Regions from separate parts of the Brevibacillus sp. B_LB10_24 genome, predicted to be linked through region 2. Evidence: riboswitches for the same ligand, from Rfam matches in the RefSeq annotation. Region 2 holds a riboswitch; each other region holds the start of a gene.

Region 1 (5,448 bases), on a different contig from region 2:
GCAGCAGTTCTTCCACGACGCCGTATAATTGAACGGTTTTCTCGTCTCCTTCAGCCAACAGCTTGTCGACATTGCCGCGAACGCCCAGATGCTTACCGAGCAGCATCCGCAGGTTGATATACGGCTGCAGATGGCTGATCGGATAGTCGCGCAAAACGTGCCTTTTCAAATCCTGCGGTACGAAAATCGGGGCGGTTCGACTGACCGCGGATCGCTTCACGCCTGATTTGCCTGATCCCGCTGGTGCCTGCTCGCTTGTTGCGGCAGCCGCCGCAGCTGCTTCCTTGGCTTTTGACTGTTCTTCACGGATCGCCTCTACAGCCGACGGATCCTGCAGTTTGTTGGCCAGGTCGAGACCGTCCATGGCATCCTTGGCATACAGCACCAGCCCGTCGTATTCGGCCGCAATCCGGTTTTGGGTGAATTTACGCGTCAGCGCAGCTCCCCCCACCAGCAGCGGCACATCGATGCCCGCCGAACGCATGTCCTGGGCCGTCACCACCATCTGCTGCGCCGACTTGACAAGCAAGCCCGACAATCCGACAATATCCGGTTTTTCGCTCCGGCAAGCGGCGATCAACTGTTCCGGCGGTACCTTGATGCCTAAGTTCACCACGTTGTACCCGTTGTTGGAGAGGATGATTTCAACCAGATTTTTGCCGATGTCATGGACGTCCCCCTTCACGGTAGCGAGCAGGACCTTTCCTTTGGTGGCCGATTCCGTCTTCTCCATCAGCGGTTCGAGAAACGCCACTGCCGCCTTCATGACTTCGGCACTTTGGAGGACTTCCGCGACGATCAGCTGATTAGCGTTAAACAGCCTTCCGACCTCTTCCATTCCCGCCATCATCGGCCCGTTGATGATATCGAGCGGAGCGTATTTCTTCAGCGCTTCCTCCAGGTCGGGGATCAGGCCCTCTTTCGAGCCTTCCACGACGTAATTGGCCAATCGCTCCTCCAGGGTCAGCGTCGAAGCCTCTTTTTTTACGACTACTTTCTTCTGGCGGTAAAAATCCGTAAAGGCCGCCAGCGTCTCGTCATTGGTTCTGAACAGCAGCGCTTCCGCCAGCTCCCGCTCCTCCTGCGGAATCGAAGCGTAGCGTTCCAGCTTCTCCGTATTGACGATCGCATAATCCAGGCCGGCCAGGGTCGTATGGTACAGGAAGACCGCATTCAGCACTTCCCGACCTGCCGGCGGCAAACCAAACGAGACGTTGCTGACGCCGAGAATCGTCTTGCACTCCGGCATCTCCTGCTTGATCAGGCGGATTCCCTCGACGGTTTCCAACGCCGATCCGATGTACTGTTCATCCCCTGTCCCGACCGGGAAGACCAGCGGGTCAAAAATGATGTCCTGCGGCTTCACCCCGAACTGGTTGACCAAGAGATCGTAGGAGCGCTTCGCCACTTCCAGCTTGCGTTCGCGAGTGACCGCCATCCCGGACTCCTCGATCGTCCCCACGACGACCGCCGCGCCGTAGCGATGGATGAGCGGCACTACTTCTTCAAAGCGCTTTAATCCGTCCTCCAGGTTGATCGAGTTGATGATCGCCTTGCCCTGCGAGAATTTCAACCCCAATTCCAGCACTTCAGCATCGGTCGAGTCGATCATCAGCGGAGCTTTTACCTTTTTCACCACATAGCCGAGAAAGTTCTCCATATCCTTCAGTTCGTCCCGGTCCGGGTCGGCCAGGCAGACGTCGATGACGTGGGCCCCCCGCTTGACCTGGGCGCGGGCGACATCGGACGCTTCCTCATACTGTCCGGCGGCGATCAGATCACGGAACTTTTTCGAACCGATGACGTTTGTCCGCTCGCCGACCAAAAGCGGCCGGTTGTCCTCCTCCACGTAGACGACATCGATCCCCGACACCGCGGCAAGCGGCTTGGATTCCAAGGGACGAGGTTCGTAGCCGCTGAGCGCCTCCGCCATCGCCTTGATGTGTTCCGGCGTCGTTCCACAGCAGCCTCCGGCGATGTTGAGCCATCCTCTTTCGGCAAAAGCGGCCATCTTCGCAGCCAGGGATTGCGGCGATTCATGGTAGTGTCCGTTTTCATCCGGCAAGCCGGCATTGGGGTAGCAGCTTACACCGCACCCGGACAGGTCGGCCAAGGTCCGCAGATGGTCGCGCATGAACTCCGGTCCGGTCGCGCAGTTTAAACCGACCGACACCGGCTTTAGATGTTCGATGGAAACGTAGAACGCTTCGATATTTTGGCCCGCCAGGGTGGTGCCCATCGGCTCGATCGTGCCTGAGATCATCACGGGCACTTCCCGTCCCAGCTCGGAAAAGGCCTGGCGGATACCAATCCCTCCAGCTTTCACATTCAGCGTATCCTGCGACGTCTCCAAGAGCAGCACATCCACTCCGCCGATCATTAAGGCCTTGGCCTGGCGGTAGTAGGTCTCTACCAGCCCTTCAAACGTAACCCCGCCCGTCAGTGACAGCGTCTTGGTCGTCGGACCCATCGATCCGGCTACATAGCGCGGCCACTCGGGAGTGGATGCCGCATCCGCCGCAGCACGGGCGATCCGGGCAGCCTCTATGTTGATTTCTTCGTCCTTCTCCTGCAGGTCGTACTCGGCTAGCACCACCGTAGTCGCCCCGAATGTATTGGTCTCAATGATGTCGGCTCCCGCTTCCAGGTACTTTTCGTGTATAGAGCGAATCACATCCGGCCGGGTGAGGTTGAGGATTTCGTTGCAGCCTTCATACTCCTCGCCGCCAAAGTCTTTTGCTGTCAGGTCTGCCTGCTGCAGCATCGTTCCCATCGCGCCGTCCAATATGAGAATTTTACGACACAGTTGCTCTTGAAAACTCGGTTTGCTCATCGTAAATAACCTCTTTCTGACATAAAAATACCTCTTCCCGGCATATAAGAAGAGGATTGCGCACAAAATGACTATGCTCCTCTCTTATCTGTCAAAGCGAGCGCGCTTTGCTGGAATTGGCACCAGATACCGGTTGCCGAGGCTTCACAGGGCCAGTCCCTCCACCTCTCTTGATAAGAGTACTTGTCATGCAATTTTTTATTCATTATATATTAGCATTTGCTTGCTGCTTCGTCAATGAGCGGTCTTCAGGCTGAATGGTGATCAGCCCATTTTGCCGGGCACCAAGATACCTGCCCACAACAAACTAGTCAAAAGTGTATACACTAGAGCATAATCGAAAGGAGGAGGAACAAGAAATGAGCACATCGTTCTGTGGAGGGTTTTTCGAAAATTTCGCCGTCGTGCTGGTGCTGTTTATTCTACTCGTAATCGTGGGAAGCACAGACAACTAATCGGTATCAAACAAATGCCAGAAGAGCCCGGTCATTGCCGCGGCTCTTTTTGTTTGGGACTGCAGTTCCCCGAGTTTATTCGATATCGATTTATTGGGTTAAGACCCCCACCTCTATAGGTGGGCCTTGAATCAGGTGGGGTAGAGTCCCCATCTGATTCCCCGATGTTCAGCGAAGCTGAACGAGTTCACTGCCTTTTCGATTTGTCAGCAGCACCGCTTTTTGCTACCATGAAGCTAAACCGTACGATGAATGACAAAGGGGTTACACGGATGAACGAGCATGCCCAATTTTTTCCGAGAGATGCATTTATGGCCAAGCTGGACACGGTAAACAAGCTGAAAGAAAACGATTTTGAACGGTACCAGATTGTCAAAGACAAAGAAACTGGACAGCATTACCTGCATTATACGCTGGAGATACTCCGCTTGTCCGAAGGCGGTTACAAAGACCAGTACGATTACTTTCTCCCGCTCCAATCAGACGACGTGCTGGGGATCGTCCTCGCCGAGCAGCCTTATTCGTTTCCGGACCACTGGAAGGAAACGTATCTTCGCAGCGGGCTCGACGATCGGCTGATGTGGTTCGACCCGAAGGAGAACTTCGAGTCATTTGCCGTTGCCGAGGAAGAGCAATCTCTGCTGGAATCGCTGCGCCGCTTTAAATCGGAATGGGAGCACTCCTCAGACAAGGAGGCCCTGACCAGAAAACTGTTCGACGAGCTGGAAGCACAGCGCAAGAAGCCGTCATGTTGAAAGGAAAACAGCAGCAGGTGCGATACCTGCTGCTGTTTTTACTTTCCGCTGCCAAACCAGGTTTTGGCCAGCTGCGATACTACCTGCTTGGGCAGCGACTGGGCTTGTTGCACCTCGCGGCCGTCGGCGTCCACCCCGCGGTAAAGCAGGTTCATGTCGTTCTCAGGGTCGGATTTGGTTTCGAGGGTGAGCTCACCCAGCTTTCCTGCCGCCGTCCACTCTTCGATCATGATCTGGTATTCGCCGGGAGCCAGTTCGATGTAATCTTCATCGGTCACGTCGACAACCGCATAGCCATCCGGCTCAATCTCGGCTTCGTATGTACGTCCGTTCGCCGACTCATAGAGGGCCAGTTCGCCCGGTTCATTCAGGTTTTCGGCAATCGCGGAAAAATCCCGGATTGTCACTTTTACCAATCGCTTCACTTTGCTATCGCCTCCACACCTTACTTTAGCACGAAGCAGGGCAAAGATACCAGCGATCGAACTAGCGATCGAGCAAACGGTTTACCAAGGCGATCTCTTCCCGGTGAGATCCCGATGCGGGAGTCGGCGTTTCCAGGATGACGGGAAGTTCATCTACTTCCGGGGTTTGCAAAAGTTCCACCAACGATTCAGCCCCGATCTCGCCTTGCCCGATGTTGGCATGGCGGTCGCGGCGCGATGCGGACGGGTAGCGGGAATCGTTGAGATGCACGGCCCGCAAATGCGACAGGTAGCCCATGCCCCTCGCTTTCTCAGCCACTTGCGGCCAATTTCCGCCCGTCCACATGCCGCTGGCAAAGGCATGGCAGGTATCGAGGCAAAAGCCGATTTTTTCCGGATGGGCCAGCAGGCTGCGCACTTCGGTCAACTCTTCCAGGGTCGTCCCCATCCGCCCACCCTGCCCCGCGTTGTTCTCCAGCAGGACCAGGGCTTGGCCCTCCCACCTGCCCAGGACCTCGTTTAGCATGCCGATCATCCGTTGGTAGCCGTAGAGCGGATCTGTGCTGGCCCCCTTGTACTGGCCGAAGTGGACGACGATCCCCACGGATCCGCAGGCATCTGCGATCTCCAGATCGTTCAGCAGCGATTGGACCGTTGCCGCATACAGCTCCGGCGCATCTGCCGACAAATTCGTCGGATACGGGGTGTGGGCGATCGAGAGAAGCTGATGTTCCTCGCAATACGCCCGGCACATTGCAGCATCCCGATGGTCAAACTGCTTGACGGACAAGCTGCGCGGATTTTTGGGAAAGTACTGAAACGAACGGGCCCCCAGCGCCAGGGCGGTCTTTGCTGCGGCCAAATAGCCCGATCTGATGCTGACGTGGCAGCCAATCTTCATGTACGCGCATCCCTTCTGCTGCGTTTTTGTGATCGAGTGGAACGCTGGCTCGTTTAGTACGTAGGATCAACCTTTGAGA
Region 2 (5,448 bases):
GTTCATTGCCCTCCATAGAAAACTGAATTCCGTCAAGCTTGACGGCATCTTTATCCCAGTAGTACGGATTTTTGCTCAAAACCAGCTTTTCCCCGTGCTTCCACGATTCGACCTTGAATGGACCGTTGCTGACAAAGGTGGCGGCATCCAAAGCCCACTGCGGGTTGGCTTCCACTACCTTGTGATTGACCGGATAGTAGGTGTAGAAAGCCGTCAACTCCAAAAAGTACGGAGCCGGGTGTTCCAGCGTCACCTGCAGCCGTTTGTCGTCCAGGGCCTTGACTCCCACCTCGTCCATGCCGATTTTGCCCTTGTTGGCCTTCTCTGCGTTTTTCAGATGGTAAAGCTGGTAGGCGTAACTGGCTCCAAACGGCGGGTTAAGAACGCGTTTCCAGGCGTACTCAAAGTCATAGGCGGTCACCGGATCCCCGTTGCTCCACCGCGAATCCCGCAAGGTAAACGTATACGTCAAGCGATCCGGCGATATATCAATCTTCTCCGCCATTGACGGGTGCGGCTTGCCGTCTGCTCCGATACGCGTCAGGCCGTCGAAGGCTGCCCGGGCGATGGAGCCCGATATGAGGTCCTCTGCCACTCCGGGGTCTATCGTAGCCGGTTCATTGTGGAGATTGAGCCTGAGTTCGTTTTGTGCCGCTACCTGTCGCTTGTTAAAAATGATATTCCCGCAACCAAGTACAACCACCATAGCGATTACGGTGGCAAGTACAATCCAAACAGCTTTCTTATTCATTATGAGAAAATCTCCTCTGTTTCCTTTCTGCTTTCACTATACTGCTTTTCATCCAAAAATCATATATTGTCGAATCAGGTTTCATACTCTTTTACATCTAGATAAAAGTGTATAAATGAAAAAACCCGTTTGCAACTGTCGCAAACGGGTTTCCTAGCGGTCAGCCGGGCCGTATTAAAACGCCGGTACAATCTCGCCTTTAAATTGCTCTTCGATATATTTCTTTACTTCTGGTGTATTCAACGCTTCTGCAAGCTTCTTGATGGCGTCAGAATCTTTGTTGTCAGGACGAGCCACCAGGTAGTTGGCATATGGAGAATCCTTGTCTTCCACTGCCAGTGCGTCTTTCGTCGGGCTCAAATTGGCTTCCAGGGCGTAGTTGGTGTTGATCAGGGCCAGATCTACTTCATCCAGGACGCGCGGCAGCATGGCTGCTTCTACTTCCTTAAACTTGACGTTTTTCTTGTTTTCCACGACGTCTTTGGCCGTTCCGGAAATGCCAACGCCTTCTTTCAATTTGATTACGCCGTTTTTCTCCAACAGAGCCAGTGCGCGTCCGTTGTTGGTCGGATCGTTGGGAAGAGCGATGGTTGCGCCTTCCGGCAGTTCGTCCAGGGACTTGTATTTTTTCGAATAGGCGCCAAACGGCTCGATGTGTACAGCTACGACCGGTTGAAGGTCCATGTTTTTGTCTTTATTGAACTGCTCCAGGTACGGGAGGTGTTGGAAGTAGTTCGCGTCCAACTGCTTTTCGTCCAACTGCACATTAGGCTGGACGTAATCCGTAAACTCTTTGATCTCCAGATTGATGCCTTCTTCCTTCAGCTTCGGCTGGATAAACTTCAGAATCTCCGCGTGCGGGGTCGGGGAAGCACCTACTTTCAGAGTTACCTCCTGTTGTTTTTCCCCTCCGGCATCGCCACCAGACGAGGCATTCGAGGCCGGTGCAGATTCGTTTTTGCTGCCGCAAGCGGACAGCGAGAGTGCCAGCGTTAAAGCAAGCGCGGATACGATCCATTTTTTCATGATTTCTTTTCCCCCTTAAGGATTTATATATTGTGACTCCTACTTTCGGCTGAAACGGATCACCAGTCGATCCCCCAGCATCTGCAGGATTTGAACCAACACCAATAAAATTACGACAGTGACAATCATGACGGTTGTTTGAAACCTCTGATAACCGAAGCGAATGGCCAAATCTCCCAGTCCGCCGCCGCCAATCACACCTGACATCGCCGTGTAGGAGACCAGCGTTACAGTTGTGATCGTGATTCCTGCGATCAGGCCGGGACGCGACTCCGGCAGCAGGACCCTCCGGATGATCTGCCAGTTGGACGCTCCCATGGATTGTGCCGCTTCGATCACTCCGCGGTCCACTTCGCGCAGCGAGGTCTCCACGAGCCGGGCGAAAAAGGGCGCGGCTCCGATGACCAACGGCGGTATGGTGCCTTTTACCCCCAGCGATGTGCCCACGATAAACTTGGTCACAGGAATCAGAAGGATCATCAAGATGATAAACGGAACAGAACGAAGGACGTTGACGATAAAGGATACAATGGCATAAAAAAACCGGTTTTGCAGCAGCTGCCCCTTCGAGCTGAGGAACAGCAGAATGCCCAGCGGCAGGCCGATTACGACAGTGAACAGTGTGGAGAAGCCGAGCATGGCCAAGGTGTCAATCGTCGCCTGGCTGATGTCTTCCCAGTCAATGTCTGCCAATAACTGCCAAAGCTGCTCCATTTTTTAGATCACCTCCACTTCAAGCCCGCGCCCTCGCAGCGATTCAATCGTCCGTCTGCCGCGTTCGGCGTCGCCTTCCAGCTCAACGACAAGCTGACCGTACGGGGTCTCTTTCATGCGGGATATCGTTCCCTGCAGGATGTTGAAGGAAGTCCCCGTCTCCTGCATCGTTTGGAATAAAATCGGCTGATAGGTCTGTTCACCCAAGAAGGTGATGCGAATGATCGTGCGGTCATTCGCCGACTTTTCGTGGGAAACTGCTTCTTTCAGCTCGACAGAATCGGCAACCTGCTCGACAAACTCTCTGGTTACGCGATGCTGCGGCTTCAGGAAGACATCGACCACCTTGCCGGACTCGACGATCTTCCCCCCGTCGATCACTCCTACCCGATCGCATATCGACCGGATGACGTGCATTTCGTGCGTAATCAGTACGACGGTAATCCCCAGTTTGCGGTTGATATCCAGCAAAAGCGCGAGAATCGAATTCGTCGTTTGCGGATCGAGCGCCGAAGTGGCTTCGTCGCAGAGCAGCACCTTGGGGTCGTTCGCCAGTGCCCTGGCAATTCCCACACGCTGTTTCTGCCCGCCGGACAATTGGGATGGGTATTTGTTCCGATGCTCCTGCAGTCCGACGAGGGCCAACAGATCAGTCACCTTCTGCTCGATTGCGGCCTTCGGTGTTTTTGCCAGCTTCAGCGGGAAAGCGATGTTGTCTGCCACGGTTGCGGATGACAGCAAATTGAAGTGTTGGAAAATCATTCCAATCTGCCGCCGCTGCTGCTGCAGTTTCCCGTCGTCCAGCGCAGTAAGCTCGACTCCATCTATCAGGACGCGGCCGGAAGTGGGCTTCTCCAACAGATTGATGCAGCGAATCAGTGTGCTTTTTCCGGCGCCGGAGTGTCCGATGACCCCGTATATCTCGCCTTTTTTTATGGAAAGATCAATACCGCGCAGCGCCGGCACCATTTTTCCGTCTACTCTATAATCCTTGTGAAGATTCTCTAAACGAATCAACCACATCACCTCCTGTCACGAAAAAAACCCCTTTTTCCAAAATGAAAAAGGGGTTGTATGCAAATCCGCCCCTTCTCATCTCTCAAGATTCGTCATCTTGTAGGAATTGGCACCGCGACACCCATCCGTTGAATGGGCCGGCTGCCGGGCTTCATAGGGCCTGTCCCTCCGCCTCTCTTGATAAGAAGAATTCCGTTATCATGTTAAGAATTCACGTTTAAATACAAAATGGATTATATTCGAAATGCCCGGAAAAAGTCAATGGAAATCTATTTTCCACTGACTCTACGAAGGATCAGCCGACTGATGCTGCAATTTCTCCCGAACGAAAGCCTGCACATCCGGGATCGACGGCAGCAGCACAGAACCGCCGCGGTTCACTTCCTGGAAAGCATTCGGCTGGGGCAGCTGATACCCTTCCGCTTCTGCTTTGTGTAAGGTGAGGCACAGGCCGGCCAGTTTGATCATATCCATGGACGTCAGGTTGGTCTGGACGTACGGACTCACCTTTTCCAAAATGTTAGGCAGCTGGATGACGGACATGCCGCTCTGCAATTGATCGGCAAGGGCAGTCAGCAGTTTGCGCTGTCTTTCCGTCCGGGTGTAGTCGGACGTCGCATCATGGCGGAACCGTGCATACTGGAGCGCCTTGTCCCCGTCCAGATGCTGCAGTCCCTTTTTCAGATTGATGTCGTACTTCCCTTTGTCTCCCGGATCCCGGTAGTACATGTTCTTCTCGACATCGATATCGACACCGCCGACGGCGTCGATCAAACTCTTAAACCCTTCAAAGTCGGTAATCACGTAGTAGTTGACGGGAATTCCCGTAAACTGGCTTACCGTCTCCATCGCCAGCGACGGCCCGCCATGTCCCAGCGCCGCATTGATCCGCGATTCTCCGTAGCCGGGTATGTCGACATACGTATCCCTCAGGATGGAAAAGATATCATACGTCTTGCCGACAGGATCGATGCTGACCAGCAGCATGCTGTCGGAGCGCGGCACTTCATTGCGGTCCCTCGCATCAACCCCCATCATCAGGATGTTGACGCGTTCTTTCCCGCCCCAGAGAGGAATTTGCTCTTTATTCGGCTTCTTGCCCGAATCCGGGTCTTTCACAATGTTGGGCTGTTGAATATCTTTTGCAAACGTGTAGAAGCTGTATCCGTAATAGCCCCCAATGGCTATCATCACCAAAAGCAGCACGGCAAATATGCGTTTTAGTTTTCGTCTCAAAAGTACCACCTGTCTTTTTTGGCGCTCACATCATGACCGCATCATATGTCGCAATTTGTCACTTTATCCACTTAGTATACTATATGAGTTTGAAATGACACACCCATAATTTTAGGAAAAAAAAGATACCTTTGAGGTATCCAAATGACTTTTATCCTGCTTCTTTACTTGAATAAGGAGCTCTTCAGCTTATCCTGCGCCGGCACCTTCAACAAATAAACGGTTTGCAATGCGTCTCCATTCAGCGTCTTGTAAATCCTCGTCTTGTATTCAATCCCGGCCTCGTCCAGATAAGCCTTCCAAGCCAGGAATACGAGTTTGTCTGTCGTGCGAAGCAGCGTCACCCACCATTTCTGCTCCAGATAGTACGCGATGATCGAGCAAGCTAGCGCAAGCGTGAATGCGAATAGTTCCATCGCATCCCCTCCTTTGTGCTAACCTATGCCGAATGCAGTGCCGCGTCCCCTTGTTTTCTCTTCGTTTCCGTCAACGGGCCATGCCTTGCCGCTTTGCCGTTGATGCGTCCGCGTAATTGGACCGCAGCGCACCCCCGATTCCGGCTACAAAGGTCGGCACCCCTGCCGCCACCAGCACCAATGCCCAATCGCGGAAAGAAAGCGGCATCGTCTTAAAGATCGGCTGGAACAGGTCAATGTAAATGACACACAGGACAAGCGCCAAGGAAGATATGACAGCCCAAACGA
Region 3 (5,448 bases), on a different contig from region 2:
ACCCGCAAGGTGAAGAAAGACAAGGCGAAGTACTTCGGACCGTACCCGAACGCCGGGGCGGCAAACGAGGTGAAAAAACTGCTCGACCGTCTCTACCCGCTGCGCAAGTGCAAGACCCTGCCCAAACAGGTGTGCCTGTACTACCACATGGGCCAGTGTTTGGCTCCTTGCGTCTACGAGGTGGACCAAGAGGAGAATCAGCGGATCGCCCTTGAAATCGCCAAGTTTCTCGACGGCGGCCATGAGGCGATGAAGGCGGAACTGACGGAAAAGATGATGCAGGCGGCCGAGAATATGGAGTACGAGCGGGCCAAGGAGCTGCGCGACCAAATTCACAATATCGAAGCGGTGATGGAGAAACAGAAGATCACCCTGATAGACACGGTAGACCGGGATATTATCGGCTTTGCGACGGACAAAGGCTGGATGTGCGTCCAGGTGTTTTACATGCGCCAGGGAAAAATGATCGAGCGGGAGTCGGCGGCCTTTCCTTTTTACGCGGACGAGACAGAGGATTTCATGTCGTACGTGACCCAATTCTACTACGATAAACAACAGGCCCTGCCAAAAGAGATTCTCCTGCCGCAGGAAAGCGAGCCGGAGCTGCTGGCAGAGTGGCTGGGGGTCAAAGTGCTGACGCCGAAGCGGGGCAAAAAGCACGAGCTGGTGCAGATGGCCTGCGAAAACGCGAGACTCTCCTTGGAAGAAAAATTCTCGCTGATGTCCAAGGATGAAGCGCGGACTGTCCAGGCCGTGCACAACCTCGGCCACATACTGGGTATCAGCGTGCCCCATCGCATCGAAGCGTTCGACAACTCGAACATTCAGGGCGTGGAGCCTGTTTCGGCGATGGTCGTCTTTACCGACGGCCGTCCGGACAAGAAAGAATACCGCAAGTTCAAGATCAAAACGGTAACCGGACCGGACGATTACGGTTCGATGCGTGAAGTGATCCGCCGCCGCTACACTCGGCTCCTGAGAGAGAACCAGGATTTGCCCGATCTGATCGTCATCGACGGCGGCAAGGGGCAGATCAGCGCGGCGATGGAAGTGCTCCAGGACGAGCTGGGGCTGTACATTCCGGTGTGCGGACTGGCCAAGGACGAGAAACATAAAACCGCGGAGCTGTTGTTTGGCGACCCGCCCGCGCCTGTCGAGCTGAAACGGGACAGTTACGAGTTTTACCTGCTGCAGCGCATTCAGGACGAGGTGCACCGTTTTGCGATCACCTTCCACCGGAGTGCCCGCAGCAAGTCGCTGCTCAGCTCACAGCTCGACGAGATTCCAGGCGTTGGCGAACGGAGACGAAAGCTGCTGTTTCAACACTTCGGGTCGATCGAACGGATGCGTCAGGCGAGTGTAGAGGAGTATCGGCAATTGGGATTCGGTGACAAATTGGCGCGTGAAATCATCAAGTATCTGCGCAAAATGAATTGAACGCCGCTTGTTTACGTGGTATAATCCCTTTCAAATGAATAACTAGAACTCACTTCCCTCGTTTGGAGAGTTAAAGCTCCCAACCGAATCGCAGAAGTGAGCTAGAGGCGCGAAGGCCATGAGTACCCTCTTCGAGATGCGGGCATCGACGACGGGAGCGGGAAAGGGGCATTCGCCGAAGTGCGGCCGATTTGCTCGACATCTGCCGTGCTGGGTCTGCGTTGAACAAGCGCAGGACTGTCATCCGCGTGATTGCCTATCACCCGGATGGAGAGCTAACTCACTGAACAGGAGTCTGTTTGATACTGACTGCTGCTCGGAGTAGGGAAGGAGGAACCGGTATGTCCACACGTGGCAGCGGCAGGTTACATCCTCGTCGTTGCCTTTTTTAAATCATTTCTGACAATAAGACGTTTACCCACTTGATTTACGTATCGGATCCAAGAGAGAAGGAGAGAGAAGCCAGAATGGGTTTGATTGTGCAAAAGTACGGCGGCACCTCGGTGGGGACTGTCGAACGCATCATGCGGGTCGCAGACCGGATTATTGAGTATAAAAACGCGGGCAACGACATGGTGGTGGTCGTTTCGGCCATGGGGAAGTCGACAGACGTTTTGATCGAGATGGCGAGACAGATCTCACCCAATCCGTCAGCGCGGGAAATGGATATGCTGCTTACGACGGGCGAACAGGTTTCCATCGCACTGCTGGCCATGGCCCTGCAGCAAAAAGGATATGAGGCGGTCTCTTTGACCGGCTGGCAGGCGGGCATCGCCACGGAATCCGTGCACGGAAAAGCCCGAATTCAGGAAGTGGACCCCGCCCGGATACGTTCGGAGCTGCAGCGGGGACGCATTGTCATCGTCGCCGGTTTTCAGGGGATCAGCGAAAAAGGCGAAATCACGACATTGGGACGCGGCGGATCAGACACGACTGCCGTGGCGCTGGCCGGGAGCTTGCGGGCGGATAAATGTGAAATTTTTACCGATGTATCCGGTGTATACACCGCCGACCCGCGCGTCGTTCCGATGGCGCAAAAATTGGACAGCATCTCGTACGATGAAATGCTGGAGCTGGCGATCCTCGGTGCCGGGGTGCTTCATCCCAGATCCGTGGAAGCGGCGAAAAAATACAAGGTGAAATTAGTGGTCAGATCAAGCTTTTCACCAGAAGAAGGAACTTGCGTAGAGGAGGCTGCCGATATGGAAACAGGAAGAGTAGTAAGCGGTGTTGCCCACGATGAAGATATCGCCAAGATTACCGTCGTAGGAATGCCGGCTCGAGTTGGGACGTTGTCGCGGCTGTTCAACACCTTGGCGGGTGCCCAAATCAACGTCGACATTATCATTCAAAGCTCGTACGATGCCGCCGTCACCAATATTTCCTTCACCGTTTCTTCGGATGATCTGGATAGGACACTCGGAACGCTGGCCGCTTTTCAGGAAGCACTCGGCTTTGACAAGGTGGAGCACGAATCGGGCTTGGCCAAGGTCTCGATCGTCGGCGCAGGGATGATCACCAATCCGGGCGTCGCCGCCGAAATGTTCCAACAGCTTGCGGAGCAGGACATCTCGATCAAGATGGTCTCTACTTCCGACATCAAGGTATCCTGCGTCATTCCCGCCGAGCAGACCAGCCTGGCCGTGCGCACCCTGCATACGGCGTTCGGGCTTGACGTGGCAGAGGAAGCGGTCGTTCACGGCATCTGAGGAGCCCCAAAATCTCCGTTTGGCGGTTGACAGGAAAAGACTCCCGGCGTATGATTAAGAAAAGTTTTTAAAATGGCTATGGTTTGGTGTAGTTTGACAATTTCACAAAAGACTCTTATCAAGAGTGGTGGAGGGACTGGCCCGATGAAACCCGGCAACCCCGCAAGAGCGGAGAGGTGCTAAATCCTACAAGTGTAACAGCGTGCACTTGAGAGATAAGAGTGGGTGACCGGGATGTCTGTTGCACCCCCTCTTCTCCAAAGAAGAGGGGGTTTGTTTTTTCTTTTAATCGGCAAGGGGGAAGCGCAAGTGAAACGTGTGGCAATCGGGGATGTGGTTCTCGAATCAGGAGAATGTATTCGGCAGGTAGAAGTAGGGTATCAGGCGTATGGGACATATGACCGCGAGGCGAACAACGCCGTGGTGGTCTGCCATGCGCTGACCGGAGATGTCTACGTAGCTGGAGACGAACAGCGCGCCGGGTGGTGGGAGGGGTTGATCGGTCCAGGCATGCCGATCGACACCAACAAGTATTACGTGATCTGCAGCAATGTACTTGGCGGCTGCTACGGCACGACGGGACCGGCCAGCTTGTGTCCCGAAGACGGCAAGCCCTATGGCTCGCGATTTCCGTTCATCACGATTCGCGACATGGTCCGGGTGCAGCGCCGGCTGCTGGAGGTCCTCGGTGTCGAACAGCTCTATGCGGTCATCGGCGGATCTGTCGGCGGGATGCAGGTGTACGAGTGGATGACCGAGTACCCGGAGATGATGCAGCTGGCCCTTCCGATTGCCACCTGTTCGCGGTTTTCGGCGATCGCCATCGCCTATAATGACGCGGCCCGTCAGGCGATCCAATCTGATCCCGAGTGGCAGGGCGGCGATTACTACCCTGCGGCCGGACCGAGGCGGGGGCTTTCGGTAGCGAGAATGATCGGGATGATCACCTACCGCACGGCGGAGCTGTTCGAGGAGCGGTTCGGGCGAAGCCTGCAGGCGACCAATGATTCCGATCCGTCCCAGACGATGTTTCAAATCGAAAGCTATTTGCGCTATCAGGGCGAAAAGCTGGTAGACCGCTTTGACGCCAACAGCTATCTCACCCTGCTCAAGGCGATGGATACGCACGACATCGGGGTAAACCGGGGAGGCATCGAACAGGCGCTCTCCCGTGTCCGGGCGAAGGTAGTCAGTATCGCCATTGACAGCGACCTGCTCTACCCTGACTCGCATCAGCGAGATATGGCAGATCTGATGGAACGCCTGGGGAAGAAAATCGACTTCTACCTGATGGAATCCAAATACGGCCACGACGGGTTTCTGGTTGAATTTCAGAAGATGGGGAGGATTATCAAGCCTTACTTCGACAGATGAAAGCAGGCTGGGATCGGCAGCAAGCAAAAAGGCTCCGCCGGAATGCAGGCGGAGTCCTCGTTTTGCCTAGTGCTTGTCCTCCGAATAGACATGGATGGTGACAAGGCGCTGTTTGCCGGGTACAATGGGACTTATGACAAGCTCTGCCCGCACCTTTTTCTTCAAGCAGCGGCCCATTGCTCCGGCGATGATCCCGCACTCGAAGGAAAGGGAATGTTTCAGCCGGCTGCCGGGAAGGTGGTCGTAGAGCAGATGGGTGAGGGAAAATTGACAGTAGTCAGAGGTTTCCTCCACCAGATCAAGCTTTCCGAGCCCAAGCCGGATGAACAGCATGGGCAAGTCAGCGGCGGATTTTAACCCAAATTCACTGCCGATGTCTTTGCCCAACCAGTAGAGGATTGGCGGTTCGCTTTCACCCAGCAGCTTTTGCGTCATCGTCTCACGCAAAAAATGATAGCCAAGGTAGGGCATATTCATTTGCTCCGCACGGGCGATTACGTCAGGGGCGAGGAGGGTAGCAAGCGGATCGATCGTTTGGCGCATCGTTTCGGCTCCTTTTTGTTGGGATTGTTACTACAATATGAGCCGGAGAATGCGGACATGACAGGTTTGACCCGCCAAGTTACAGAGCTGTCCAAAAGCCCGCGGCAAGCTTTTGATGTACCGTGCCGCTGTCGGCTTATTTTTTCTGTCTGACTGCGTTTATTCTAAAGATGAATTCAGTTCATCAATCGCTTGACGCTCTGTAGAGACAGGGGTAAAATGGTTGTGGTCAGATACCAAACGCCTATTCTCTACAATTTGACAAATTCGGACAAGCTTCACCGTCCGGATCAGAAATCGTTTACATAAAGCCTGTCCGGCGAGGGGGGGATGGCGATGAATAGTTTACTTGGCGGTAGTGAAAGAATGAGTCTAACCGGACTAT
Region 4 (5,448 bases), on a different contig from region 2:
GTCAATTAACTTGCCTGTTACTTTCGGGTGTATGTATGACCCGCCGCGGGCGACAACGCGGACTGCTTCGACCAGATCCTCCGCTTCCATCTCTTTTAACAAATACCCGGATGCACCGGTGCGCAGCGTTCTGAACACGTACCCTTCGTCGTCGTGGATAGACAAAATGATGATACGCGTTTGCGGGTTTGATTCGATGACGTTCTCGGCAGCCGATACGCCGTTTATATTGGGCATATTGATATCCAGCAAAACGACATCCGGTTTATGCTCTTCTACCAGGTATGTGGCCTCTTCGCCGTCGGATCCCTCTCCGACTACCTTAAAGCCGCCCTCCATTTCCAGAATGCGCTTAACCCCTTCTCGAAACAATTTATGGTCATCTACCAGTACAATACTTATCTCTTCTAATTGTTTCTGCATCCCTCTCCTGCCTCCTTTAGCTTTGCTGCATTTTGGCCTTCAGCGGAATTTGAAACATCACCTTTGTTCCTTTTAGCGGTGCCGAAGCAACCTCCATGGTACCATTCAAAAGCTGCACTCTTTCCTTCATTCCCATCAGTCCGAAAGACTGATTGCGGCGCTCGACTACATCAAATCCGACTCCGTCGTCTTTTACGACAAGCGATACGTTATCGTGCTGCAGTTCCAGTTTTACATGGACGACCTTTGCCTTTGCGTGTTTGGCCACGTTGTTGAGGCATTCCTGGACGAGGCGGAACAACGGCGTTTTAAAGGCATCGTCGATGTCCTGTTCCCGCCCGAATATCACGAGCTCGGCGGTGGTACCGGTCCGTTCCTCGAAGGTCTGTACGTACTTTTGCAATGTCGGAATCAATCCCAGATCGTCCAGCGCCATCGGGCGCAAGTCAAAAATGATCCGGCGGACATCTGCCAAGCTGAGTCGCACCATCTCTTTCAACTCTTGAAGTTCCCCTAAAGCCTGTTGGATTTGTTCATTTTTTAACATCTTCTCGGCTATGTCCATCCTCAAGGCTACGTTGGCCATCGATTGGGCCGGGCCATCGTGAATCTCGCGGGCCACCCGCTTTCGTTCTTCCTCCTGCGCCTGAATGATCTGAAGCCCCATTTGTTGATGCTGTTTTGCTGTTTCCAGCGCTTCCCCTACCTTGCTAAAATCGCCGGTTAGGTAACCCAAGACAACGCCAATCTGTGTCATTAACTGTTCAGCTTTGGCGATGGTCGCTTCGAGATTTTGCAGCCGCCGCTCCAATTCATCGCGGCGCTGGCGCAGAGTCGCTTCCCTCTCCCGACCAAGTGACAATTCGACCTGCAGATCATTGGTTTCTTTATAGACCTGGTGAATGTGCTCTTCGGTATAACTGTGAAAATTACGGCTCACCATCGCCAGCATGGCACGGGACTTGCGGTATTTCAGGTCAAGAGTATCGACCAGATCGACGACAGCGTACACTTGTTGGCGTACCTCTGCGATCTCGTTTTGAACGGCGCTCCTCTCTCGCCGGGCGCTTTCCGCAATCTCAAAGATCTGCTCTTGGCTTGACTCAACCGTTTGAATTGTTTTTTTAATGACTCCATCCAGGAGGCTGATGTCTATATCCATTGGTTACCTCATCTTACAATGCTTTCTATACCCAGTTTTCGGGGAAGTTTAAACTGCTCTGTGCACACCTGTCGATCAAAAATACTAGATCATTTTGCCTACGGTATTTTAGACGGTAAAACAGGGGAAAAAGGTTGCAAAAATTGTGCAGAAATTGTATAGTTTTTTGCTTTTCTCTGGTAACAAAAAATAACTCGTATAACTAATGGTAACATAAAATCGCAGAATCAAGGAAAATGGCATAGATGATTACCGTTACTTTTTCGACATAAACCTGAGAAACCCTTTAATACATTGGCATCCATCGCAGGATGGATTTTCCATATGCCAAGGGGATTTTCCCCATATAACAAAAATAACGCCCGGCTTTTGCCAGGCGTTTCCTCTTGTGGATACAGATTATTATATGGCCAGACCAGCAGCATCCTGTTTCAGTGCATCTGCTTTGTCTGTACGCTCCCACGGCACATTCAGGTCGTTGCGGCCAAAATGTCCGTATGCAGCTGTCTGCTTGTAGATAGGACGGCGTAGGTCCAACTGCTTAATGATACCGGCAGGACGTAGATCGAAATGCTTACGGATCAGCTTCACCAGTTCCTCTTCGGAGATTTTCCCTGTTCCAAAAGTATCAACACTGATGGATACGGGCTGTGCTACCCCGATCGCATAGGCGACCTGCACTTCGCATTTTTCCGCGAGACCGGCAGCTACGATGTTTTTCGCGACATAACGAGCTGCGTAGGCGCCAGAACGGTCCACCTTGGTCGGATCCTTCCCGGAAAAAGCGCCGCCGCCGTGACGGGCATACCCGCCGTAGGTATCGACGATGATCTTGCGGCCAGTCAAGCCGGCATCGCCTTGTGGGCCGCCGATGACAAAACGGCCGGTTGGATTGATGAAGTACTTCGTCTCCTGATCGAGCAGGTCAGCAGGCACTACCGGCTTGATTACCTGTTCGGTCAGATCCTTCTTGATTTGCTCCAAGCTTACATCTGGTGCATGCTGAGTAGAGATGACGATCGTGTCGATACGAACCGGTTTATCCCCATCGTACTCAACCGTCACTTGTGTCTTCCCGTCCGGTCGCAGATAAGACAGCGTGCCATTTTTGCGAACCTCTGTCAGACGACGAGCCAGTTGGTGAGCCATGCTGATCGGAAGCGGCATCAATTCCGGTGTTTCGTTGCAGGCAAAACCAAACATCAAGCCCTGGTCACCTGCGCCAATCGCTTCGATCTCCTCATCAGTCATGCTGCCTTCGCGCGCTTCCAGTGCCTGATCGACACCGAGGGCAATATCGGCAGACTGTTCGCCGATCGCCGTAATCACGCCGCACGTATCCGCGTCAAAGCCAAATTTTGCACGATCGTAGCCGATCTCCCGGATTGTATCGCGAACAAGCCTTTGGATATCCACATACGTATTTGTAGTAATCTCCCCAGCTACTAATACAAGACCTGTTGTAACAGAAGTTTCACACGCTACGCGTGCGTTCGGATCCTTTGCCAGAATCGCGTCCAATACAGAGTCGGAAATCTGGTCACAAATCTTGTCCGGATGTCCTTCTGTAACGGATTCCGACGTAAACAGGCGACGACCTTTTTGCAATGCCATGAGCCTTCCTCCTTTTGTCTCCATACAGATATAGTTTTGGTAGCCGAGTCGGGTTTCTATCACGACAAAAAATAAACCTTTTCCCGTATATGGAGGAAAAGGTGCTCTTTGTTTGCGTTCCCTAACCTCTTATCGGCCAGAATGGGTAACCACTCTGCTGGTTAGCACCGCGCATGACGGTTGCCGGGTTTCATCGGGCCAGTCCCTCCACCTACTCTGGATAAGAGTATCCCTTTCGCCTAATAGAATAAACATTTTTCTCATACGTGTCAATCCATAAGTGCCTGGCTGTTATTTTAATTCGTATTTGCCGCGGACGATCACGTAGGTTTTCACTTTAGATCCCGGGACAATCTGCAGCCCTCGCGAATCGGAACGGGCGATCAAAAGCAAGTGATTGCGCTCGACCGGATCCCCCGCCCGCAAATCGGCACCCGCGGTAATATCTGTAAGTCCGTCTCCGTTTACCCCTGCTACCGAAAGAACATCTCCGGTTCGAACGATGAATTCCGTTCCTTCAAAGCCGTACAGGATCTTGCCAGGCGGCAGTTCCACTACTTGTAAACCTGTGGCTGCCGTTCCCCCGCTGTTGGTCTCCCCACCACCGACAGGTGCAGCTCCGCCGAGCGCTTCGCGGATTTTCTGATCGACATAGCTCTTCGTCACGACAGGATCGTCTGCCGAGCCAGGGGCCCCGGCTACATCCGCCCAGGCCTGGCTGGCAAAAATCATCCCGCCGATGAGAATTCCCGCTGTTAAACTGGTACGTACGTTTTTCATTGCTGATCTCCTCCCTAAAGGTGTTTCCGTTTCGAACGCCCCTTCCAAACGGCGTCCCGCTTATCTGTATTTCAAACCTCTTCCTGTCAGAAAAAGCACTGCCTGAAGCATGACCGGGTCATTTGCCTATCGGCTCGCGGTCGACTGTCAATCGGTAGGTATCGTATTTAAATGGATTGGTGCTGGTCAGAAGGATATAGTAAGTACCCTTGGCCAATTTGAGCTGGGTGATATGCCCCCCCTTGGCGGCCTGTTCCGCCACATCCGGGACCGATATGATCGTCTTCAGCTTCTCATCGTACAGCACCATGTGCAGTCCCCAGGTTACCGGGACCTGCGGCGCGTCAATCGTCACCAGTGAATCTTTGGCCACTTCAAATTGGAACCAATCCTGATCGTTTTTCGACGGAAGCGTCCCGGTCATCAAGGTGCCGCTGCCCAGTTTGGTCGCCAACTGCGGCGTGTCGTTCGGTTCGTTGTAATCCCGCCGTTCCGGCAAGTAGGAGAGGTCGAATATGTATTCGCCGTTCACAGCATTGTTCCAATAGTCACTCACGCGAAAATAGTATTTGCCAGGTGAAACCTCCATACTGATCCGCTCCGTCGGGTCGGCGGCGGTACCATTGTCAAACTTTTGATCGGGCCTTCCTTGCTTGACTACGTAGACGACGGGATCGATTCGTTTGGTATCGACAGAAACCGTGATATTTAGCTTCCCTTGTTCGCGTACGTAATAGGAAAACCAATCATAATCCCCCGGTTTGTCAAAATTCCCCACGATTGTGATGTGGTTGCCGGGCGGCAGCGGCCGTGCCGTTTGTTGATCGTCGTTTGGCTCATACTTGTCCGGATTGATCATGAATTTGCTTTCGAATACGTATGAGTAAGTTCCGGCCCCGCTCCCCCGTTCCAATTTAAAGTAGAGCTTGCCGGACTTCACCGGCACGGTCAGGGTCTTGCCTCCGCCTACATAGTAAGTAACGGGTGAATCGCCATTGCGATAAAAAGTTGCTGCAATAGCCGATCCGGAGCTTGGCGTTACTTTTGTCGTAAAAACCAATTTGCCATCATAGGGGATGTCCGTGTAAAACCATCTAATCGGATTATTGGAACTGAGCTCCCCTCGCACCTGGGATTCGATGGGAAACGCAGTCGCGGTGGCCTGGGTGTTGTTCGGCCCGTTAATGTCAGCGGGCAATTTTGTCTTCACGGCACGCCCGACATTTAACAGGCCATACCCGTACTGCTTGTCCCAGCCCTTTGGACCGAGATCGGTGGCAGTGTAATAGAGCAGTTGCCTTACCTCGAGCGGCGTCATCTTCGGGTTCCTGGCAAGCACCAAAGCGGCGGCGGCGGCCACCTGCGGAGCTGCCGCCGAGGTGCCGCTGATCGAACCGTATTTACCGCCGACCCTCGTCGTGTAGATATTGGATCCGGGCGCTACAATATTGATCTCCGGACCGATATTG

What was found. A riboswitch is a leader RNA that binds a small molecule or an ion and turns the genes downstream of it on or off. The one in region 2 is predicted to bind S-adenosylmethionine.
Region 1: linked by a shared signal. The riboswitch ahead of metH (methionine synthase) and the one ahead of ACI7RC_RS17410 (methionine ABC transporter ATP-binding protein) in region 2 are both predicted to bind S-adenosylmethionine.
Region 3: linked by a shared signal. The riboswitch ahead of metX (homoserine O-acetyltransferase MetX) and the one ahead of ACI7RC_RS17410 (methionine ABC transporter ATP-binding protein) in region 2 are both predicted to bind S-adenosylmethionine.
Region 4: linked by a shared signal. The riboswitch ahead of metK (methionine adenosyltransferase) and the one ahead of ACI7RC_RS17410 (methionine ABC transporter ATP-binding protein) in region 2 are both predicted to bind S-adenosylmethionine.

What each region holds. Positions count from the first base shown of each region.
Region 1 is NZ_JBJQOQ010000047.1:29,494-34,941, forward strand. It holds gene metH (methionine synthase) at 1-2,833, opposite strand, end outside; SAM riboswitch class I at 2,915-3,013, opposite strand; gene ACI7RC_RS25820 (YjcZ family sporulation protein) at 3,193-3,288, shown strand; gene ACI7RC_RS25825 (hypothetical protein) at 3,561-4,043, shown strand; gene ACI7RC_RS25830 (hypothetical protein) at 4,082-4,468, opposite strand; gene ACI7RC_RS25835 (deoxyribonuclease IV) at 4,530-5,369, opposite strand.
Region 2 is NZ_JBJQOQ010000020.1:5,123-10,570, forward strand. It holds gene ACI7RC_RS17395 (peptide ABC transporter substrate-binding protein) at 1-751, opposite strand, end outside; gene ACI7RC_RS17400 (MetQ/NlpA family ABC transporter substrate-binding protein) at 926-1,777, opposite strand; gene ACI7RC_RS17405 (methionine ABC transporter permease) at 1,817-2,491, opposite strand; gene ACI7RC_RS17410 (methionine ABC transporter ATP-binding protein) at 2,495-3,508, opposite strand; SAM riboswitch class I at 3,581-3,695, opposite strand; gene ACI7RC_RS17415 (LCP family protein) at 3,794-4,699, opposite strand; gene ACI7RC_RS17420 (hypothetical protein) at 4,909-5,160, opposite strand; gene ACI7RC_RS17425 (calcium-translocating P-type ATPase, SERCA-type) at 5,231-5,448, opposite strand, start outside.
Region 3 is NZ_JBJQOQ010000006.1:7,731-13,178, reverse strand. It holds gene uvrC (excinuclease ABC subunit UvrC) at 1-1,437, shown strand, start outside; lysine riboswitch at 1,532-1,723, shown strand; gene ACI7RC_RS07680 (aspartate kinase) at 1,905-3,146, shown strand; SAM riboswitch class I at 3,259-3,368, shown strand; gene metX (homoserine O-acetyltransferase MetX) at 3,456-4,520, shown strand; gene ACI7RC_RS07670 (DUF2507 domain-containing protein) at 4,587-5,063, opposite strand.
Region 4 is NZ_JBJQOQ010000002.1:259,455-264,902, reverse strand. It holds gene ACI7RC_RS04040 (response regulator) at 1-423, opposite strand, end outside; gene ACI7RC_RS04035 (sensor histidine kinase) at 440-1,585, opposite strand; gene metK (methionine adenosyltransferase) at 1,988-3,199, opposite strand; SAM riboswitch class I at 3,326-3,426, opposite strand; gene ACI7RC_RS04025 (hypothetical protein) at 3,491-3,979, opposite strand; gene ACI7RC_RS04020 (S8 family peptidase) at 4,098-5,448, opposite strand, start outside.